3 regions of the Mesorhizobium sp. B1-1-5 genome follow, and region 2 is predicted to be linked to each of the others. Evidence: predicted binding sites of a transcription regulator. Region 2 holds the regulator's gene; each other region holds the start of a gene.
What was found. Region 2 encodes HrcA, which represses chaperone genes, less so after heat shock. Its sites were predicted from a motif close to GTTAGCACTCNCNNNNNGNGAGTGCTAAC; they were not measured.
Positions count from the first base shown of each region.

Region 1 (6,673 bases), on a different contig from region 2:
CCGGAGCGCGCGATCGTGCCAAGCGCCTCCGTCATCTCGTCGCGGCTCATGCCGATGCCGTTGTCCTCGACGGACAGTTCCCTGTTGTCGGGATTGGCGGCAATCGTGATGCGCGGCTTGGCATCGTCGCCCAGCAACTCGGGCCGGCTCACCGCCTCGAAGCGCAGCCTCTCGCAGGCATCCGCCGCATTGGAGATCAGCTCGCGCAGGAAAACGTCCCGGTCCGAATAGACCGAGTGCACCATCATGTGCAGCAGCCGCGAGACGTCCGCCTCGAATGTCCTGGTTTCCGTGGTCTTGGTGTCAGTCGTCATTCAGAATTCCTGCGCTCGTTGCGTCGTCCGCCGCGCCAGCACGCGCCGGGCTTCAAATCTTCAGCCATTGTCGCTTGTGGATGCGCTCCCTGCCAGCGCCGCAGGCGCCAGCGAAACCATGTCCGGCGCCAGGATATCGTGGCGGCGGGCGAAAGCAACAAGGGTTGCCCGCACCGTTTTCGCGTCGATCTCGCCGGCAATGCCGGCTTTGCAGGAATTGAGCGCGATCGCATGCGCGCTGCTCCTGCTCGCGGCCGGCCAATCCTACAGCAGGGCATAGGCTTCCATCACGGTTTCGAGCCGGACCGGCAAACCCATTCCGACAAGAATGGTAACAGGGTCTTCAAAGCGGTCGTGGTTCATGGTCAGAACCCTCATTCAGGTGCATGCTCATGGCGCCCGGACGAAGGCCAGTCGTCCCGGCCAGCACATGTCGGCGCGGGTAGGGCGGTTGCAGGACGACGCCGCGCGGCCGCGGCTGGCCTATGCCGTTGAACGCCTGCACAACCACCGGGCCTGCCGGCGTGTGCATCGCTGAATTCTGCCGGTTAAGGCGCGGCGGGGGCAGCACCTTGTGTGCCTTGGCGAGGGCCTCGATCCAGGCGGCGACCGCCAGTGGCACCGGCGCGCGCCCCTCGAGCCAGTGCGTCACGTCGTTTCTGGGCCAGCCGAGCTCCTCGGCGACGTCGGCAGCTTCCCATCGCAAGATTTTCAGGCATTCGCGCAATCGTCCTGCAATCATGGCAATCCTCGTCCGTTCGCAGTCACATGGGCCCCGCCCTGGAGGCGGGGCCCGATCTTCGCTAGCCGCCCCCGGATGTTTCGGTGGCCGACACGTGCTGTGCGGCAAGGAACATCAGCGTCGAGGCGACGGTCCGCCGGTTCCATCCGACGGATTCGGCGGTGTCGAGCAAGCCTGCCAGCAGCGGCTTCAATGCGCTTCGACATTCGGCTTCATAAGCGAGGAATTCGCTTGCCGGGCGCGTCGGCGCCGGGATCGAGCCATTGCCGCTCATCATATCCATAAAGGCCTCCCATCGTGCGTTTCGAAACGCCCGCTGCCGTTGCCGGAAGCGGGCTCCCGTCGGCGTCTCAGAAGTCCATGCCGGCGCCGGCCGGCATAGCCGGAGCGGTTTCCTTCTTCGGCTTCTCGGCCACCATGGCCTCGGTGGTGACGAGCAGTCCGGCAACCGAGGCCGCATCCTGCAGCGCGGTGCGCACGACCTTGGCGGGATCGATGACGCCCTGTTTATAGAGGTCGCCATATTCGCCGGTCTGGGCGTTCCAGCCATAGGCGAATTCGGTCTTCTCGCGCAGCTTGCCGACGATGATCGAACCTTCCGACCCGCTGTTCTCGGCGATCTGGCGCACTGGAGCCTCGATCGCGCGCCGCACGATGTCGACGCCGTATCTCTGGTCCGGGTTGTCGACAGCGACCGCGTCGAGCGCCTTGGCCATCCTGAGCAGGGCAACGCCGCCGCCGGGCAGGATACCTTCCTCGACCGCGGCGCGCGTGGCATGCAGCGCGTCGTCGACGCGGTCCTTCTTCTCCTTGACCTCGACTTCCGTCGCGCCGCCGACGCGGATCACGGCAACGCCGCCGGCGAGCTTGGCCAGCCGCTCCTGCAGCTTCTCGCGATCATAGTCGGAGGTGGTCTCCTCGATCTGCGCCTTGATTTGCGTGATGCGGCCCTGGATCTCCTCCTTCTTGCCGGCGCCGTCGACGATGGTGGTGTTCTCCTTCTCGATCGCGACCTTCTTGGCGCGGCCGAGCATCTCCAGCGTGACGTTCTCCAGCTTAATGCCGAGATCCTCGCTGATGGCCGTGCCGCCGGTCAGGATGGCGATGTCCTCCAGCATGGCCTTGCGCCGGTCGCCGAAGCCCGGAGCCTTGACGGCGGCGACCTTCAGCCCGCCGCGCAGCTTGTTGACCACCAGCGTGGCCAGAGCCTCGCCCTCGACATCCTCGGCGATGATCAGCAGCGGCTTGCCGGACTGCACCACGGCCTCCAGCACCGGCAGCAAGGCCTGAAGATTGCCGAGCTTCTTCTCGTGGATCAGCACATAGGGCTCTTCGAGCTCGACGCGCATCTTGTCCTGGTTGGTGATGAAGTAGGGTGAGAGATAGCCGCGGTCGAACTGCATGCCTTCCACGACTTCCAGCTCGGTCTCGGCGGTCTTGGCCTCCTCGACGGTGATGACGCCTTCGTTGCCGACTTTTTCCATGGCCTCGGCCAGGAAGCGGCCGATCTCGGCATCGCCATTGGCCGAGATGGTGCCGACCTGTGCGATCTCGTCGTTGCTGGTGATCTTGCGGGCGTTGACCTTGAGTTCGGCGACGACGGCATCCACCGCCTTGTCGATACCGCGCTTGAGATCCATCGGGTTCATGCCTGACGCAACGGCCTTGGCCCCTTCGCGAACGATCGCCTGGGCAAGCACGGTGGCCGTGGTGGTGCCGTCGCCGGCGAGGTCGCTGGTCTTCGAAGCGACTTCGCGAACCATCTGGGCGCCCATGTTCTCGAACTTGTCCTCAAGCTCGATCTCCTTGGCGACGGTGACGCCGTCCTTGGTGATGCGCGGGGCGCCGAACGACTTGTCGATGACGACGTTGCGGCCCTTCGGACCGAGCGTCACCTTCACCGCGTCGGCGAGGATATTGACGCCCCGCAGCATGCGCTCGCGGGCGTCGGAATGGAATTTGACTTCCTTGGCAGCCATTGGATCACTCCTTGTTTAGGCAGCTTTCATTGACTGGGTTGCGGTTCGATCGAAGCCCCGGTCAGGCGGCCTTCTTCAGCGTCTCGGCCTGCTCGATCACACCCATCACGTCGCTTTCCTTCATGATGAGCAGGTCCTCGCCGTTGAGCTTGATCTCGGTGCCGGACCACTTGCCGAACAGGATGCGGTCGCCGACCTTCACGTCGAGGGGCGCGAGCTTGCCGCTATCGTCGCGGGCGCCTGGCCCGACCGCGATGACTTCGCCTTCCTGCGGCTTTTCCTTGGCCGTGTCGGGGATGATGATGCCGCCGGCCGTCTTCTCTTCGGCCTCGATGCGGCGCACGAGCACGCGGTCATGCAATGGACGGAACGTCATATCGTTCTCCTTCAGGACAAACAAATTGCGAACGGTTCCTCCGCTCCGGACCGGCAGGACCGGAGCGGGGCTCGCGCGACCCTTTCGGGCATCGCGCGCATGTCGAGCTAATTTTGCCTTCTTCTACTTTCAAGGGGGTACCGCAAATTTTTTGGCACTCTCGACCGTTGAGTGCTAGCGCGCTGAAAACATGCGGTAAATTGGACCGCTGCGATAACGGAGAGGCTTGAATTCGCGATTGAGTTGAACAAGATTATCGGCGCCCGGCAGCGCCGGGACCGCTGAGAAATTGGAACCCGAAGCAAGGAGTTTTTGGAGACGGAGGACAGAAATGGACCGACAGACGCTTTCGCCGATCATTCCTTCCCTAGCTCCCGAACTATCAGACCTTTCGCTCGACCGGCTGCTGTCGCCGGCCAGCCATTTTCAGCACCCGCGGGATGTGCTGGAGGACGGCTCGCTCGACATATGGGAAAAGCGGGCGATCCTTTCGAGCTGGGCCTCGGACGCCTGCGCCGTGGAATCGATGCCGGCACTGCGCCAGCCGCTGGGCACCGAGCGGCCGGTCTCCTTCGACGACATCATGGATGCGCTGCGCCGGCTTGATGCGCTGGCCCCGCCGCCCACCGGCCCTGCCGATGATGACCACCGGCAGCTGGTCGACCGGCTGAGCGCGTGAGGGCCCGAAGGCGATGGCGGTCAGCAGGGAATTCCGCTTGCAGATGAATGGCTATGGCTTGACCACTGCCGAGATCCATTATCATCTGCCCGACCATCCCAGCCTGCTCCAGCTTTACGTCTGGCAGGACTATGATCTTGCCCCGGATTTCCCGGCGCTGAGGGGCTTTCTGGGTTTTTGGGAGCGCGAGCTGGCTGGCGCCTTGCATTCTGTCCGTGTCGCCCACCATCGGCTCATCAGGGCATCGGAATGGCGGGCCGTCGACGGGATCATCGCGATCCATTGAAGATCAGCTCCCCGAGGCGGTCGTGGTTGTGCGGCCGCCTTCAATTCACGATTTGCCTGCCTGCATGCAGACGAAGGGGCTGACTTTCACGATCTTGAAGGCGGCTTCGGAGCGGGACCTTGACGTGCCCGTGTTGAATTCCCAGATCGATTACGCCGGTGCTTGAGAGAGACCGGCAAGGTCAAGGGGCGCCGCTTCCTTGGCGCCCCTCGTATCTATGTTGCTCAATGGAGGATGTAGCTATGAGAACCACGTTTGACTTCAGTCCCCTGTTCCGGTCGAGCATCGGCTTCGATCGAATGCTGAACGCTCTCGAGACGGCGAGCCGGATCGAGACCGTCGATAATTGGCCACCCTACGACATCGCCAAGACCGCGGAAGACGACTACCGCATCAACATGGCGGTGGCTGGGTTCTCGCTGGACGAACTGGCCATTACCCAGGAGCAGAACATGCTCATGGTCTCTGGCCAGAAAGCCGGCGAGGATAAGGGTGAGTACCTGCATCGTGGCATCGCCGGCCGTGCATTCCAGCGCCGCTTCGAGCTTGCCGACCACGTCAAGGTCGTTGGCGCCAGCTTGGCCAATGGGCTGCTGACGATCGATCTGAAGCGCGAAATCCCAGAAGAGATGAAACCGCGGCGGATCGAGATCGCAGCCGACAAGGCAACGCTCAAAGGCACGACAAAGAAGATCGAAGCCGAGAAGCACGCCGCCTGAGGGCTTCTTGTGAGCGCATCCGCGCTATGCGCCGGCCACTGCCCGGCGCGTAGGAGCTTTTCGAGCCGATGAACAGAAAGGAGCAAACCATGAGTGTCCGTGATCTGATCCCCTGGGGCCGGAGCAACGGCAACCAGCTTCCAAGCATATTCCGCGACGGTGAGCGCGATCCGTTCCTGTCGCTGCATCGCGAGGTGAACCGCCTGTTTGACGACGTTTTCCGCGGCTTCGACAGCCGGTTGCCGTCTTTTGGCGGGGTCTCCGCCCTCGGCGCCGGTTGGCCGAGCGTCGAGATCTCCAACGGCGAGAAGGAGATCAAGGTGATGGCCGAGGTGCCAGGCCTCGAACAGAAAGACATCGAGGTCCTGCTCGACGACGGCGTGCTGACGCTGAGAGGCGAGAAGCGCTCCGAGACGGAGGACAAGGGTAGGCAGTTCTCCGAGCGCTATTACGGCCGCTTCGAGCGCCGCATCCCGGTCGGCTACGAGGTCAAGGAAGACGAGGTGGATGCCCGCTTCAAAAACGGCGTGCTGACCGTCACCTTGCCGAAGAGCGAGAAGGCCCAGTCGCAGGTCAAGCGTATCGACATCAAGAGTTGATGCATCGACGCGGGAGGTTGGCCGATCCGCCTCCCGCGCCAACTCCCATAGAGCCACGGCAACCCGATGCTCGCGCAAGCAACTCCACTCGATCGATCATGGGCGGCCGAGGAAGAGAAAATTTATACGGCGGGAGCTTCTTTTTCCGTCCAGAAGTCTTCGCATCGCTCATGTGAATGATGACAAGCAGCTCGCTGTCTTTCCCTTCTGCTGCGCATGCTTTCAGCACCTACCCGGAGAGAAAACTAACATATGTTAGGAACGGAAGAGGGCTCACCTAGCGCGGATCCGCATCAGATTGGGACCGGCGATAACCTTAATTTTGGTTTCCTTTGCACAGGCTTCCCGAACGGAAGGTAACGCGATAGATTAGTAATTCGTTAAGTACGCCCGGGGGCGAGCGTAAAAGGTGTGTCGTCGAGCGTAAGGGATGTGCAGTGATGAATTTCAAGTCTCTGATCAAACGGGCCGAGGACGTCGATAAGGAATTTCAGGAACTCCAATCGGATCTGGCCGAGGCGTTCGAGGACGTTCTCAAAGATGACGAACAACCGCCGTCGGAAGACGACGCCGTCGCCGGCCGGGAACTGGTGGCAAGCGACGAGAATCCGCCGGCCGAAGAGCCGTCCGACGCAACGGCATCGCGGCTGACGCCGCATACCCAGACGCGGCTCGCCGCCCTGGAGGCCGTCACCGGGCTTTTCCGGGACGGGCAGGGTCATCTGCAGGAGATCGAGGCAAAGCTGGCGGAGATCGCCACTGCGCATCACATGACGCGCGAAGTCCTCAACGTCTTCCATCGCGACGTGTTGCGCTCCAACGAGCTGGAGCTGGCAAACCTCGCTCTCACCGCCGAACACAAGACGTTGTCGGAACAATTGCTCGACGCCGCCCGCCGGCAGCGCGAACGCGACGGCGCGGCCGAAGCGTGGCAGCAGCGAGAGGCGAGCCTCGTCCAGGACCGGGAACAGCTGCGCTC
Region 1 covers NZ_VFWS01000126.1:3,639-10,311, reverse strand. Annotated here, with positions in the region: gene htpG (molecular chaperone HtpG) at 1-314, opposite strand, end outside; partial or broken gene FJ980_RS35975 (DUF982 domain-containing protein) at 375-566, opposite strand; gene FJ980_RS25560 (helix-turn-helix transcriptional regulator) at 658-1,056, opposite strand; gene FJ980_RS25555 (hypothetical protein) at 1,118-1,339, opposite strand; gene groL (chaperonin GroEL) at 1,407-3,035, opposite strand; gene groES (co-chaperone GroES) at 3,097-3,411, opposite strand; gene FJ980_RS25540 (hypothetical protein) at 3,743-4,090, shown strand; gene FJ980_RS25535 (protein usg) at 4,104-4,376, shown strand; gene FJ980_RS25530 (Hsp20 family protein) at 4,619-5,095, shown strand; gene FJ980_RS25525 (Hsp20/alpha crystallin family protein) at 5,185-5,694, shown strand; gene FJ980_RS25520 (hypothetical protein) at 6,135-6,673, shown strand, end outside.
Region 1: groES (co-chaperone GroES) is a predicted target of HrcA. The motif match lies at 3,562-3,590, and genes of this name have one in related genera.

Region 2 (6,673 bases):
TCGAGGTGTCGAGGATTTTGGGCGCAAAGCCGGCGCCGATGCCCTGGATCTTGTGCGGGCCGGGCTGGCCGCCCGACAGAACCGGCGAGGCTTCCGGCTCGACCGCCACGACCTGCAGCGAAGGCTTGCGCTTCTTCAGCACCTGGCCGACGCCGGTGATGGTGCCGCCGGTGCCGATACCGGCAACGAAGATGTCGACCTCGCCATTGGTGTCGTTCCAAATTTCCTCGGCCGTGGTGCGGCGGTGGATTTCGGGGTTGGCGGGATTCTCGAACTGCTGCGGGATGATGGCGTTGGGCAGCGTGGCGGCGAGCTCGTCGGCCTTGGCGATCGCGCCCTTCATGCCTTTCGGGCCCTCGGTCAGCACCAGCTCGGCGCCGAGCAGCGCCAGCATCTTGCGGCGCTCGACCGACATCGTCTCCGGCATGGTGAGGATCAGCTTGTAGCCCTTGGCGGCGGCGGCGAAGGCGAGCGCGATGCCGGTGTTGCCGGAGGTCGGCTCGATCAGCGTGGTCTTGCCGGGCGAAATCTTGCCGGCCTCCTCCAGGGCCTCGATCATGGCGACGCCGATGCGGTCCTTGACGGAGGCGATCGGGTTGAAGAATTCGAGCTTGGCCAGAAGGTTGGCGACGATGCCCTTCTCCCTGGCGAACTTGTCCAGCCTGACCAGCGGCGTGTCGCCAATCGTCTCCGTGATCGAGTTGAAGACGCGGCCGCGGCCGGGCACGCGCGCGGAGGTGACGGGCTTGTTCATTGGTTTCGCTCCCAAGGCAATGGCACAGGCGGACAGAATAAGGCTTTCAGCCGCGCAAGATAGGCTGAGGCTGGAAAATATCCGAGTGGGGCGGTTGCTCAAAAGCACCCGCGGCCGGAAATGCATTTTTCGCCACGCCGGGTTTCAGGAATAGTTTGGCCGAATCCGGAATCGATTGAGATCGGAACCTATTGACGCGCCGCTATAGCGGCAGCCGCGCCCATCATGAAGCCGGCGGCGGTGCGGTTCAGCACCTTCAGCGCGCGCGGCGATTTCAGGAACCAGCGCGCCTTGGCGGCCAAAGCCAGATAAGGCACCAGCACCACGAACAGAACCGCCACGGTGAGCATCGCGAGGATGGCGTAGTCGGCAAGCGTGATGGTCTTGAGGTCGACGATGGTCGGCGTGATGGCGAGATAGAAGATCATCGTCTTGGGATTGCCGAGCGTCACCGTCAGCCCGGCGATGAAGCTCGACACCAGCCCGCCCTTGGCCTTCCGCGCCTCGACGGTCTCGGGCGTGATGCCACTGGTCCAAAAGCGCCAGGCAAGGAAGGCGAGATAGGCAACGCCGGCCCATTTGATGGCGAGGAAGACCATGCCGAAGGTCTGCGCGACGAAGGCGAGCCCGAGCACGACGGCGGTGAGATAGGTGAGGTCGCCGAGCATGAGGCCGAACGCCATGGCAAGCGAGGACCGAAAGCCGGAGCCGAGCGCGCGGGCGACAAGCGCCGTAACGCCGGGGCCCGGAATGGCGGCGGCAACGCCGAGCGCGGCGCTGTAAGCGAGAAATCCGGTGAGTGTCATTGGTTCTGGCCTAGCGTATGATTCCCCGAAGGGATCGATGAGGAGCGGGGCTTTTATCATGACGCCCGGCCACTGGTAATTCCCTTGCGGCGGGATTCTTGCGCCAGCTCGACGGAGTGCGCGTTCCCTTGTTGGCAGTCCGTACACTTTGGAGATTGGCCGAAACGGCCCGGGCGGAGCAAGGAGCGAAGCGACGCGCGCAGACCCGAGGATCCATTCCGCGACCTCGAAGCGTAGCAACGGTGCAGAATTCTGCTCCGCTGCGTTCTATGATCAGGGTCACGGAATGGATTCCAGGGTCTCCGCGACGCCGCTACGCGGCTGCTACGCCCTGGAATGACGAGGTTGGGGAGGCTTCCGCTAGTTGCCAACGTCTGCGCTGATTCCATAGAAATGAACGGGTAAAGCCTTGTCCATCGACAAACGGCACCTTCTAAAAACCCCTCTGTCGAACAGCTACCCACCATACGTAACACGCCAGATCGTGCCATTGCCGTCCTCGGTGAGGATCAGCGCGCCGTCCTTGGCGACGGCGACGCCGACCGGCCGGCCCCAGACCGCGTCGTCGGATATGACGAAGCCGGTGGCGAAATCCTCGTATTCGCCGGTCGGCTTGCCGTCCTTGAACCTCAGCCGCACCACCTTGTAGCCGGTGCGGACATTGCGGTTCCACGAGCCGTGCAGCGTGACGAAGGCGTCGCCCTTGAAATCGGCCGGGAAGTTGGCGCCATCATAGAAGGCGATGTTGAGCGGCGCCGAATGCGCCTGCATCAGCACATCCGGGACCGTGACCTTGCCGGCGAGATCGGGGCGCGCGCCCTGGTGGCGCGGGTCCTCATTGTCGCCGATATAATACCAGGGCCAGCCATAGAAGGCGCCGTCCTTCACCGCGGTCGCATATTCGAACGGGGTGTTATCGCCAAGCTCGTCGCGCTCGTTGACGACGCACCAGAGCGCGCCCGTCGCCGGCTGCACGGTCATGCCGGAGCAATTACGCAGGCCGGTGGCAACGATCCTGCGGTTATTGCCGTCGGGGTCGAAGGCCAGCACGTCGGCGCGGCCCTGTTCCGGACCCCAGGCCTCGCCGAGCGGCTGAGATTTCGTCCACGCCTCGACACCGCCCTTCGGCTTCGCGCCCATGTCCTCGGCGATGTTGGAGCCGGAACCGACCGACAGATAGAGCGTCTTGCCGTCGGGCGAGAAGGCGATGTCGCGCGTCCAGTGATGGCTGGCGGGGACTTTGGCAACGATGGTTTCCGGCTTGCCCGACGCCTCCAGGTCACCGTCGCGGTAGGGGAAGCGGACGACGCTGTTGCTGTTGGCGACATAGACCCATTGCGGCTTGTCGCCCGGCGGATAAAAGGCGATGCCGTAGGGCCGGGTCAGGCCCTTGGCGAAGATCGACTTCTGCGCGGGCTTGGCGCTGCCTTCCGCGAGGCGATAGACGCGCACCTGGTTCGCCCGGCTGTCGGCAACGAAGAGGTCGCCGTTCGGCGCCACGCGCACGACGCGCGGACTGTCGATGCCGGATGCGACAAGCTCGGCGGAGAAGCCGGGCGGAAGCTTTGGCTTTGCGTCCTCGGGGCGCTCGGTGACGCCGCCGCCATTGGACGCTGACTCTGTCATATCGGGTTTCGGCAAATCCTCAGGTTTCAGCAGCCGGCGCACACCCGGACGGTCGGCCTTCCAGTCCCCGAAAGCTTTTTCGCCGCTGAGCAAAGGCTGATCCGCCTGCTGCGCAAAGGCACCCGTGGCAAAAACCAGCGCGAGGCCCACAAGGCCGGCGATCCGCATCATGCTGTCCTCCGTCGTCTGTCAACATGTCCTGTCTCCGGGCGCCTCAAACGATCGGGCACGCAGAGATAGGACATATTGGGCAAACGATCGAAAAGAGAAGCGTGCGCAAGCGGATTTGGCCGAGCGCCGGCGTCAGGCCTCTTCGGCATCCAGATCGTCGTCTAGGCGCTTTTCCAACTCGACGAGATCAGCCGGCAGGGGCAGGCCCATCGCGCGCATCTCCCTCAATTTCTCGCGCAGCTGCTCCTGGATCTCGTGCTCGTCCTCGGGCTGGTTCACCATCTCCTCGAGCAGCAGGCTGATCTGGGCCTTGAGCGATTCCAGCGCCATGTTTTTCTCCTTTGCACCCTCAGCTGTGTCGAGGTTCAGGTCAGGCCGGCCTCACCTGAATATCGATACACCTAACGAAGCATGCGCGAAATCAGCTGTGCCGTATAGTCGACCATTGGCACGATACGGGCGTAGTTCAGCCGGGTCGGCCCGATGACGCCAAGCGCGCCGACGACGCGGGCGTCCTTGTCGCGATAGGGGGCGACGACCAGCGAGGAGCCGGACAGCGAAAACAGCTTGTTCTCCGAGCCGATGAAGATGCGCACGCCCGGCCCTTCTTCGGCAAGATCAAGCAGCTGCAGCAGTCCGTCCTGGGTTTCCAAATCCTCGAACAGACGGCGAAGCAATTCGATGTCCGCCTGGGCGGTAACGTTTTCCAGGAGGTTGGCGCGGCCGCGCACGATAAGGCGCGCCGGCAGGCCGCTTTCGGCGCCGGCCCAGACCGCGAGGCCTTTCTCGACCAGATCCTGCGACAGCGTGTCGAGGGCCGCCCTGGTCTCGTCCATGATGCGGGCGATTTCCGCCCGCGCCTCGGCCAGTGTTCGGCCACGGATATGGGCGTTGAGGAAATTGGACGCCTCGTGCAGCTGCGACACGGTGGTGCCGGCCGGCAGGTCGACGACGCGGTTCTCGACATCGCCGTTCTGCGACACCAGCACGGCGAGCGCCTTGGAGGGCTCGAGCTGGATGAATTCGATGTGCTTCAGCGCCACCTCGTGCTTGGAGGCGAGCACGAGGCCGGCGCCGCGCGACATGCCCGACAGCATCTGGCTGGCTTCGGTCAGCATATGCTCCAGCGTCGCGCCCGAGCCGGAGGCGCGCACCTGCGCCTCGATGGTGCGGCGCTCGTCGTCGGAAAGGTCGCCCAGCTCCATGAAGGCGTCGACGAAAAAGCGCAGCCCGGTCTGGGTCGGCAGCCGCCCGGCGGAAATATGCGGCGCGTAGATCAGCCCCAGATGCTCGAGGTCGCTCATCACGTTGCGGATGGTGGCGGGCGACAGCGAGGAGGGCAGGATGCGCGACAGGCTGCGCGAGCCGACCGGCTCGCCGTCGCGCAGGTAGGAATCGACAATCCGCCGGAAGATATCGCGCGAGCGCATGTCGAGTGACTGAAGTACCGGCGACTGCGACGTCGGATCGACTGGTTTGTTCATTCCGGCGAGAAACCTCCTTCCGAAAGATATAGACTTAAGCTACGGCGGCGCAACCCGGTGCCGCGTTTGCGGTCACGCGACCTCGTTTTCCTTTGCGCCATGCTGCGCATACGTCTACAAGCCGGCCACGATTCCGGAAACGACAAGAAAGAAGGCCGAATGCGCCCCTCCAAACGCCAAGCCGACGAAATGCGCGCCATCTCCTTCGAACGTGGCGTCTCCAAGCACGCCGAAGGCTCGTGCCTGGTGAAGTTCGGCGACACGCATGTCCTGTGCACGGCGAGCCTGGAGGAAAAGGTGCCGGCCTGGATGCGCAATTCCGGCAAGGGCTGGGTGACGGCCGAATACGGCATGCTGCCGCGCTCGACCGGCGAGCGCATGCGGCGCGAAGCCTCCGCCGGCAAGCAGGGCGGCCGCACGCTGGAGATCCAACGGCTGATCGGCCGCTCGCTGCGTGCCGTGGTCGACCTGCAGGCGCTGGGCGAGCAGCAGATCACCGTCGACTGCGACGTCATCCAGGCTGATGGCGGCACCCGCACGGCCTCGATCACCGGCGGCTGGGTGGCGCTCTACGATTGCCTGCGCTGGATGGAAGCGCGCCAGATGGTGAGCGTCGCCAAGGTGCTGAAGGACCATGTCGCCGCGATTTCCTGCGGCATCCATGACGGCCAGCCGGTCATCGACCTCGATTACCTCGAGGATTCCTCGGCCGGCACCGACGCCAACTTTGTCATGACAGGCAAGGGCGGCATCGTCGAGATCCAGGGCACGGCCGAGGGCGAGCCTTTCTCCGAGGAGCAGTTCGCGGCGCTGATGGGCTTGGCGAAGAAGGGTATTTCGCGGCTGGTGAGCCTGCAGCAGATGGCGGTGGCGTAGGTTTGAAATGCCGAGCCTAGGCCCCCCTCTCTGGCCTGCCGGCCATCTCCCCCTCAAGGGGGGAGATCAGCTGTCACCACGGCTTTCGCCAATCGCCAGCGTTGCGAGATGTGCGGCGGCATCGAAGCTGCCAATCTCCCCCCTTGAGGGGGAGATGCCCGGCAGGGCAGAGAGGGGGGCCTCGTGATACCCTCCGCAATCCTCGAATCCGCCCTCTACGTCACAGACCTACAGGCCGCCGAAACCTTCTACCGCGACGTCATCGGCCTCGAAGCCTTGGGCAAGGCCGAAGGACGCCACGTCTTCTTCCGCTGCGGCGACGGCGTGCTGCTTCTCTTCAACGCCGAGGCGACGAAAATCCCGCCGGCGCCGGACACTCGGCTGAAGGTCCCGCCGCACGGCACGGCCGGCGAAGGGCACCTCTGCTTTGCGGCAACCGCCGATGAAATCGCCGCATGGCGCAGGCATCTCGCCGCGAACAACATCGCCATCGAAAGCGATTTCGAATGGCCGCAGGGCGGGCACTCGATCTATATCCGCGACCCGTCGGGCAATTCGATCGAGTTCGCCGAGCCAAGGATCTGGGGTTTTTGATGCACTCGCAACCTTTTCATTCCCTTGGGGAAAAAAAGATCGTCGTCGCCAGCCACAATGAAGGCAAGCTGCGCGAATTCGCCGACCTGATGGCGCCGTTCGGCTTCGAGGCGAAATCGGCCAAGGAATACGGCCTGCCCGAGCCGGATGAGACCGGCACCACCTTCGAGGAGAACGCCTATATCAAGGCATATGCGGCCGCCAAGGCGACCGGCCTGCCGGCACTTTCTGATGATTCCGGGCTCTGCGTCGACGCGCTCGACGGCGCGCCCGGTGTCTATACCGCCAACTGGGCCGAGACGCCGGACGGCAGCAGGGATTTCGGCATGGCCATGCAGCGCGCCGAGGTGGCGCTGCAGGAG
Region 2 covers NZ_VFWS01000160.1:2,378-9,050, reverse strand. Annotated here, with positions in the region: gene cysK (cysteine synthase A) at 1-754, opposite strand, end outside; gene FJ980_RS27745 (LysE family translocator) at 943-1,560, opposite strand; gene FJ980_RS27740 (sorbosone dehydrogenase family protein) at 2,017-3,357, opposite strand; gene FJ980_RS27735 (hypothetical protein) at 3,490-3,687, opposite strand; gene hrcA (heat-inducible transcriptional repressor HrcA) at 3,759-4,841, opposite strand; gene rph (ribonuclease PH) at 5,001-5,717, shown strand; gene FJ980_RS27715 (VOC family protein) at 5,901-6,311, shown strand; gene rdgB (RdgB/HAM1 family non-canonical purine NTP pyrophosphatase) at 6,311-6,673, shown strand, end outside.

Region 3 (6,673 bases), on a different contig from region 2:
CACGGCCCAGAACATCGAAAGACCCGGACCGGACGCAAGCAGTAGCGAGCTGATCGCCGCGACGATGCCGATGACGGTGATGGCAAAACGATAGTCGATGCGCGCCTCGAAGCTTGTCGCGGTCATCGCGCCGAGCACCTGCGCGGCAAGGCTCGCCGAAACCATCAAGCCGACGGTGCGGCCATCGATGCCGAACTGCGCGCCGATGGGCTCGAGAAAAGCCCAGACGGCGCCGAAGAACATGAAATAGCAGAAGATCGACAGCAGCGCGGCGATCGCCGGCACGGTCGCCACGTTGGCGGACTGTTCTTGCTTGGGCAGGTCGGCATAGTCGTCCGGCACGGTCCAGGCCACGACGAGCGAAAGCAGGCAGACGATGCCGAGCGCGATGAAGCCGCCGGCGGAGCCCGCCCTCGGCACGGCAAAGAGTGCGAGGATCAGCGCCAGCGCGCATTGCGCCAAGGTCTGCAGCGTGACGAAATAGCCGCCGATGCGCTCGGCCCGGCGCGAGCGGGCGATCAGCTCGGTCGCGACGGCGACAAGCCCGCCCTCCGCGAGGCCGGCCAGCGTGCGCGCGCCGATCAGCGCATTGGGGCTGCCGGCATAGGCGGTCCAGACATTGGCGAGCGCGAGCAGCACGAGCAGCACCGTGCTCTTCCAGCGCATGTTGCGCGCCGGCAAGAGCATCGCCACCACGCCCGAGCCGATGGCTATCGCGATCATCTCGGCGGTGGCGACCAGCGCCAGCTCGTCGCCGGTGACGTGACCTTCGCTGTAGAGCGCACCGAGCAGCACCGGCTGCAGTCCGAGGATGAGGAGACCGACCGAGCCGATCCACAGCGCCGAGGCCAGCTGCAGGCCCGTCGGGTTGCCGACAAGCCAATCGCCATTTTCCGCTTGCGCGGCTTGCGATGCAGTCACGAGGCGCTCTCCCTTGCAGCCCGATCGAAAAACTGACAAGTTGTCAGCATTTGACGGAACTGATACTTGATCATGTTTCTTGTCAACCGCGAATTCGCGGCTTTCACGAGATTTGGCGCATGACGCAGACAAGGCGAACGGCGACGGAACCGCGGCGCAGGCCGAAGCAGGAGCGCAGCCGCGAGCGCATCGACGCGATCCTCGCCACGACCATGCGGCTGATCGGCGAGAAAGGCATCGACGCGGTGACGATGAAGGAAGTCGGCGCGCTGGCCGGCGGGCCGATCGCTACCGTCTATCATTACTTCCCCAGCAAGTCGGCGATCCTGGCGATGCTTTATGAGCGGTTCTCCGAGGAAAGCCGTGCAAGATTCGGCGCGATCATCGCCGGGATAGGCCGGCTGGATGACGTGACCGCCGCGGCCGACCGCCTGCTCGACGATTATCATGCCCGTGTCGCCGCAGACCCGGCCATCCAGGACCTGCAGAACGCCATCCAGGCCGACAAGGCGCTGCAGCATCTCGACATCGCCGAGACGAGGCAACAGGCGAATATGTTCTGCGACAAGGTCGGGCCGATGCTCCAAGCGGAGCAGCGCGAGGCGTTCGGACGTGTCGTGTTCCTGATCTTCCAGCTCGCCGGCGGCGTCGTGCGGCTGGCGCTGACGCAGGACGAGGCGGAGGGCCGGCGCACGATCGAAGATTATCGTTCGATCATCCACACGCAGTTGCGCTTGTTTCTCTGAGCGCGATCAGGGATCCAGCTTCGGCCCCAGGATTTCCACCAGCCAATCAACAAACACCCTCACCCGTGGCGACAACTGGCGGCTCGGCGGATAGAGCACGGAGATCGGCGTCGGCGTCGGCGGAAAATCGGGAAGCACCTCGACCAGCCGGCCGGCAGCGATATCGTCCGCATAGCGGAGCCTTGGCGCCTGGAACAGCCCGAACCCCAGCCGGACCAGCGCGGCACTTGTGTCTGAGTTCGCGACGGTGACCCGCGACGGCAGGGTGATTTCGCGAACCTTGCCGTCGACGGTGAATTCCAGCGGCATCACCTGTCTCGTGCGCGAAGACACGAAGCCTATCATCATATGGCCGGCCAGATCGTCCGGCGTGCGCGGCACACCGTGGCGTTCGAGATAGGCGGGGCTCGCGACGGTGATTTCGCGGGCGATGCCGAGCCGCCGCACGATCATGTCGCTGTCGGGCAGCATGCCGGCCCTGATGACGCAATCGACGCCCTCGCGCACGAGATCGACGAGGCGGTCGCCTTCGCCGATATGCACGGTCAGGCCCGGATATCTGGTGAGCAGCGCCGGCAATTCCGGCAGCAGGAAGGTGCGCGCCATGTGGCCGTTGACGTCGACGCTGAGCCTTCCCCGCACCTCGTGCGCGCCGAAGCCGCCTTCGGCATCCTCGATGTCGGCCAGGATGCCGATGCAGCGCTGGTAATAGGCTTCACCGTCGAGCGTCGTCGTGACGTGGCGCGTGGTGCGGCGCAGCAATTGCACGCCGAGCCGTTCTTCGAGCTGCTTGATCGCGGCGGTGGCGCTGGAGCGCGGCAGGGCAAGATCGGCGGCGGCCGCAGTGAAGCTTCGCCGTTCCACGACGCGGGTGAAGAGCCGCATGCTGTCGAATCGGTCCATCGCTGATTGTTCGCACATTCTGAATAGTGTTGGCAATCCATGGCCGATTATATCGGCCCACCGGGCGAGTATATGCATCTCCATCCAGATAGAAGGAGATTTCGCCATGACCACCCGCCCCATCGCTCTCATCACCGGCGGTAGCCGCGGCCTCGGCCGCAACACCGCGCTCAACCTCGCCCGCAAGGGCGTCGACGTCGTCCTCACCTATCGCTCGCGCGCCGACGAGGCGAAGACGGCAATCGCCGAGATCGAGGCGGCCGGCGGCCGGGCTGCCGCGCTTGAGCTCGACGCCGGGGTCGTCGCCAGCTTTCCGGCTTTCGTTGAAGCGTTGAAGAAGACGCTTCACGAGACCTGGCAACGCGACCGTTTCGATTATCTCCTCAACAATGCCGGCACCGGTCTGCGCAAGCCGATCGCCGAGACGACGCAAGAGGAGTTCGACACGTTGATGAACATCCATCTCAAGGGCGTGTTCTTCCTCACCCAGGCGCTGCTGCCGCTGATCAACGATGGCGGCCGTATCATCAACGTCTCGAGCGGCCTGGCGCGCTTCTCGGTCCCGGGCTCCGCCGCCTATGCGATGATGAAGGGCGGCGTCGAAGTGTTCACGCGCTACCTCGCCAAGGAACTGGCAGCCCGGCGCATCACCGCCAACACGGTGGCGCCGGGCGCGATCGCCACCGATTTCAACGGCGGCCATGTGCGCGACGACGCCGAGATCAATCGCGTCGTGGCCGGCATGACGGCGCTCGGCCGCGCCGGTGTCGCCGACGACATCGGCCCGATGATCGCCGCGCTGCTGTCCGAGGACAATCGGTGGGTCAACGCCCAGCGCATCGAGGTGTCGGGCGGCATGAATATCTAGGCGATCGGTCACTTGACCTGCCGGATCAGTCCTTCGAAGCCGTCGGCAAGATTGGCATTGCCGGCGGCGATGAAGCTCGACAGGTTCCTGGCCCGCCCAGGGGTCTTGTTGGCATCGAGCAGCACCGCCCTGCCCTCATGCATGACGAAGTCGAACTTGCCGTAATCGAAGCCAAGCTGGCGCCGCAGCGCGCGCAGCTCGTCCGGCACGGGCACCGCCTCGCGGCGGATGGTGTCGTCGCCCTTGACCAGGCTCTGCGGCGAGACATGACGGGTGCAGCGCTCGAACGCTGCCCGTTGCTGGTGCTGCGTTCGCCGAAGCGCCTGGACTGACGGGCGGGGTTGCTCGTCGGCGCCTCGCGATGGCCGGCGCATTTCGGCCTGGCGTCTCGCAGGAGAAAAATTTCGCGTCGTCGCCCCCTTGCGCGCGCCTTGACTCCGGCTACCCAGCGGCCTATCTCAGCGCCACGTTAGCACTCGCCTTTGGTGAGTGCTAACTTATATCCGGCGGCCTCGCCGGATGGAGGAACAGTTCTCACCGTTCTCATTCGAGGAAGATAACATGGCAAAGTCCAAGTTCCGCCCGCTTCATGACCGCGTGGTCGTTCGCCGGGTCGAATCCGAATCCAAGACCGCCGGCGGGATCATCATCCCGGATACGGCGAAGGAAAAGCCGCAGGAAGGCGAGATCATCGCCGTCGGCTCCGGCGCCCGCGACGAAAGCGGCAAGCTCGTGCCGCTGGACGTCAAGGCCGGCGACCGCATCCTGTTCGGCAAGTGGTCGGGCACTGAAGTCAAGCTCAATGGCGAAGACCTTCTGATCATGAAGGAATCCGACATCATGGGCATCATCGGCTGATCATCGGCCTCACCTGAATCTTCATCTTCGGGCTCTTCCCGAGCCCCTGCCAGGAGCTAAAACATGGCTGCCAAAGACGTAAAATTCTCCCGCGATGCCCGTGAGCGCATGCTGCGCGGTGTCAACATCCTCGCCGACGCGGTGAAGGTCACCCTCGGCCCCAAGGGCCGCAACGTCGTCATCGACAAGTCGTTCGGCGCCCCGCGCATCACCAAGGACGGCGTTACCGTCGCCAAGGAAATCGAGCTTGAGGACAAGTTCGAGAACATGGGCGCGCAGATGGTCCGCGAAGTTGCTTCGAAGACCAACGACATCGCCGGCGACGGCACCACGACCGCAACGGTTCTGGCGCAGTCGATCGTCCAGGAAGGCCACAAGGCGGTTGCCGCCGGCATGAATCCGATGGACCTGAAGCGCGGCATCGACCTCGCCGTTGGCGACGTCGTCACGACGCTGATCAAGAACGCCAAGAAGATCAAGACCTCGGAAGAAGTTGCCCAGGTCGGCACCATCGCCGGCAATGGCGATGCCTCGGTCGGCTCGATGATCGCCGAAGCGATGCAGAAGGTCGGCAATGAGGGCGTCATCACCGTAGAGGAGGCCAAGACCGCCGAGACCGAGCTCGAAGTCGTCGAAGGCATGCAGTTCGACCGCGGCTACCTGTCGCCCTACTTCGTCACCAACGCCGACAAAATGGTTGCGGACCTGGAAGACGCCTACATCCTTCTGCACGAGAAGAAGCTCTCCAACCTGCAGGCCATGCTGCCGATCCTCGAGGCTGTCGTGCAGACCTCGAAGCCGCTGGTCATCATCTCGGAAGATGTCGAAGGCGAGGCCCTGGCCACGCTCGTCGTCAACAAGCTGCGCGGCGGCCTGAAGATCGCCGCCGTCAAGGCGCCGGGCTTCGGCGACCGCCGCAAGGCCATGCTGGAAGACATCGCCATCCTCACCGGTGGCCAGGTCATCTCGGAAGACCTCGGCATCAAGCTCGAGAATGTCGGCCTCAACATGCTCGGCCGCGCCAAGAAGGTGTCGATCTCCAAGGAGAACACCACCATTGTCGACGGGGCAGGCAAGAAGGCCGAGATCCAGGGCCGCGTGTCCCAGATCAAGCAGCAGATCGAGGAGACCACCTCGGACTACGACAAGGAGAAGCTGCAGGAGCGTCTGGCCAAGCTCGCCGGCGGCGTCGCGGTGATCCGCGTCGGCGGCGCGACCGAGATCGAGGTCAAGGAAAAGAAGGACCGCGTCGATGACGCTCTCAACGCGACCCGTGCGGCCGTCGAAGAAGGCATCGTTCCCGGCGGCGGCGTCGCGCTTCTGCGCGCTTCGCTGAACATCAAGGCAACCGGCGCCAACTCCGACCAGACCGCTGGCATCAACATCGTGCGTCGCGCCCTGCAGGCTCCGGCCCGTCAGATCGCGTCCAACGCCGGTGCGGAAGCATCGATCGTTGCCGGCAAGATCCTTGAGAACAAGGGCCCGACCTTCGGCTACAACGCCCAGACCGGCGAATATGGCGACATGATCGCCATGGGTATCGTCGATCCGGTCAAGGTCGTTCGCACGGCTCTCCAGGACGCGGCCTCGGTCGCCGGCCTGCTCGTCACCACCGAAGCCATGATCGCCGAAGCTCCGAAGAAGGAGTCGGCTGGCGGCGGCATGCCTGGCGGCATGGGCGGCGGCGGCATGGGTGGCATGGGCGGCATGGATTTCTAAGAAGTCCATAAGCTTGCTCAAGCCCGCAAGCGGGCTTGAGTGGTCTCTAATCCAGCCGATTTGGCTAACACACGGAAAGGGCGGCAGAGATGCCGCCCTTTCTCGTTGCGCGGCCCAGGAGCGTAGATAGGATGACGTTTCGTTGAATCGCCATCCTGATCTAACTCTCTGTTGGAGCATGATCTTCTCCGAAACCGGTTCCCACTTTCGGGATCGCGCTCTAGTGGCACAGGGATTTTGACCGGTCGGCTCTGTTTGCGTTGACAGGCGGCATGCCTTGGAGATTGGCCGAAACGCCCATCGCGATCGTCATTCCAGGGCGGAGCAGGAGCGAAGCTCCGTCGCGAAGACCCTGGAATCCATGCCGTTACCTTCGCCAAGGCGTGCAACGGAGCAGAATTCTGCACCGAGGCGGCGCTTCCAAGTCACGGAATGGATTCTATGGTCTGCGCGCGTCGCTGCGCTCCTTGCTCCGCCATAGAATGACGAGGTGGGGGCGGCTTCAGCCAATCCCCGGCGTTTGCGCTGATTTCACGGAAATGAACGGAAGATCTTGCACCAAGACAACCTTTCAAAATCCCTGTGTCGGGGAACTAGTTGGAGCATGATCTTCTCCGAAAGCCGGTTCCCACTTTTTGCATTCGCTGACCTTCGGTTC
Region 3 covers NZ_VFWS01000016.1:47,982-54,654, forward strand. Annotated here, with positions in the region: gene FJ980_RS08705 (MFS transporter) at 1-921, opposite strand, end outside; gene FJ980_RS08710 (TetR/AcrR family transcriptional regulator) at 1,041-1,667, shown strand; gene FJ980_RS08715 (LysR family transcriptional regulator) at 1,674-2,570, opposite strand; gene FJ980_RS08720 (SDR family oxidoreductase) at 2,677-3,438, shown strand; gene FJ980_RS08725 (hypothetical protein) at 3,447-3,812, opposite strand; gene groES (co-chaperone GroES) at 4,000-4,296, shown strand; gene groL (chaperonin GroEL) at 4,360-6,015, shown strand.
Region 3: groES (co-chaperone GroES) is a predicted target of HrcA. The motif match lies at 3,907-3,935, and genes of this name have one in related genera.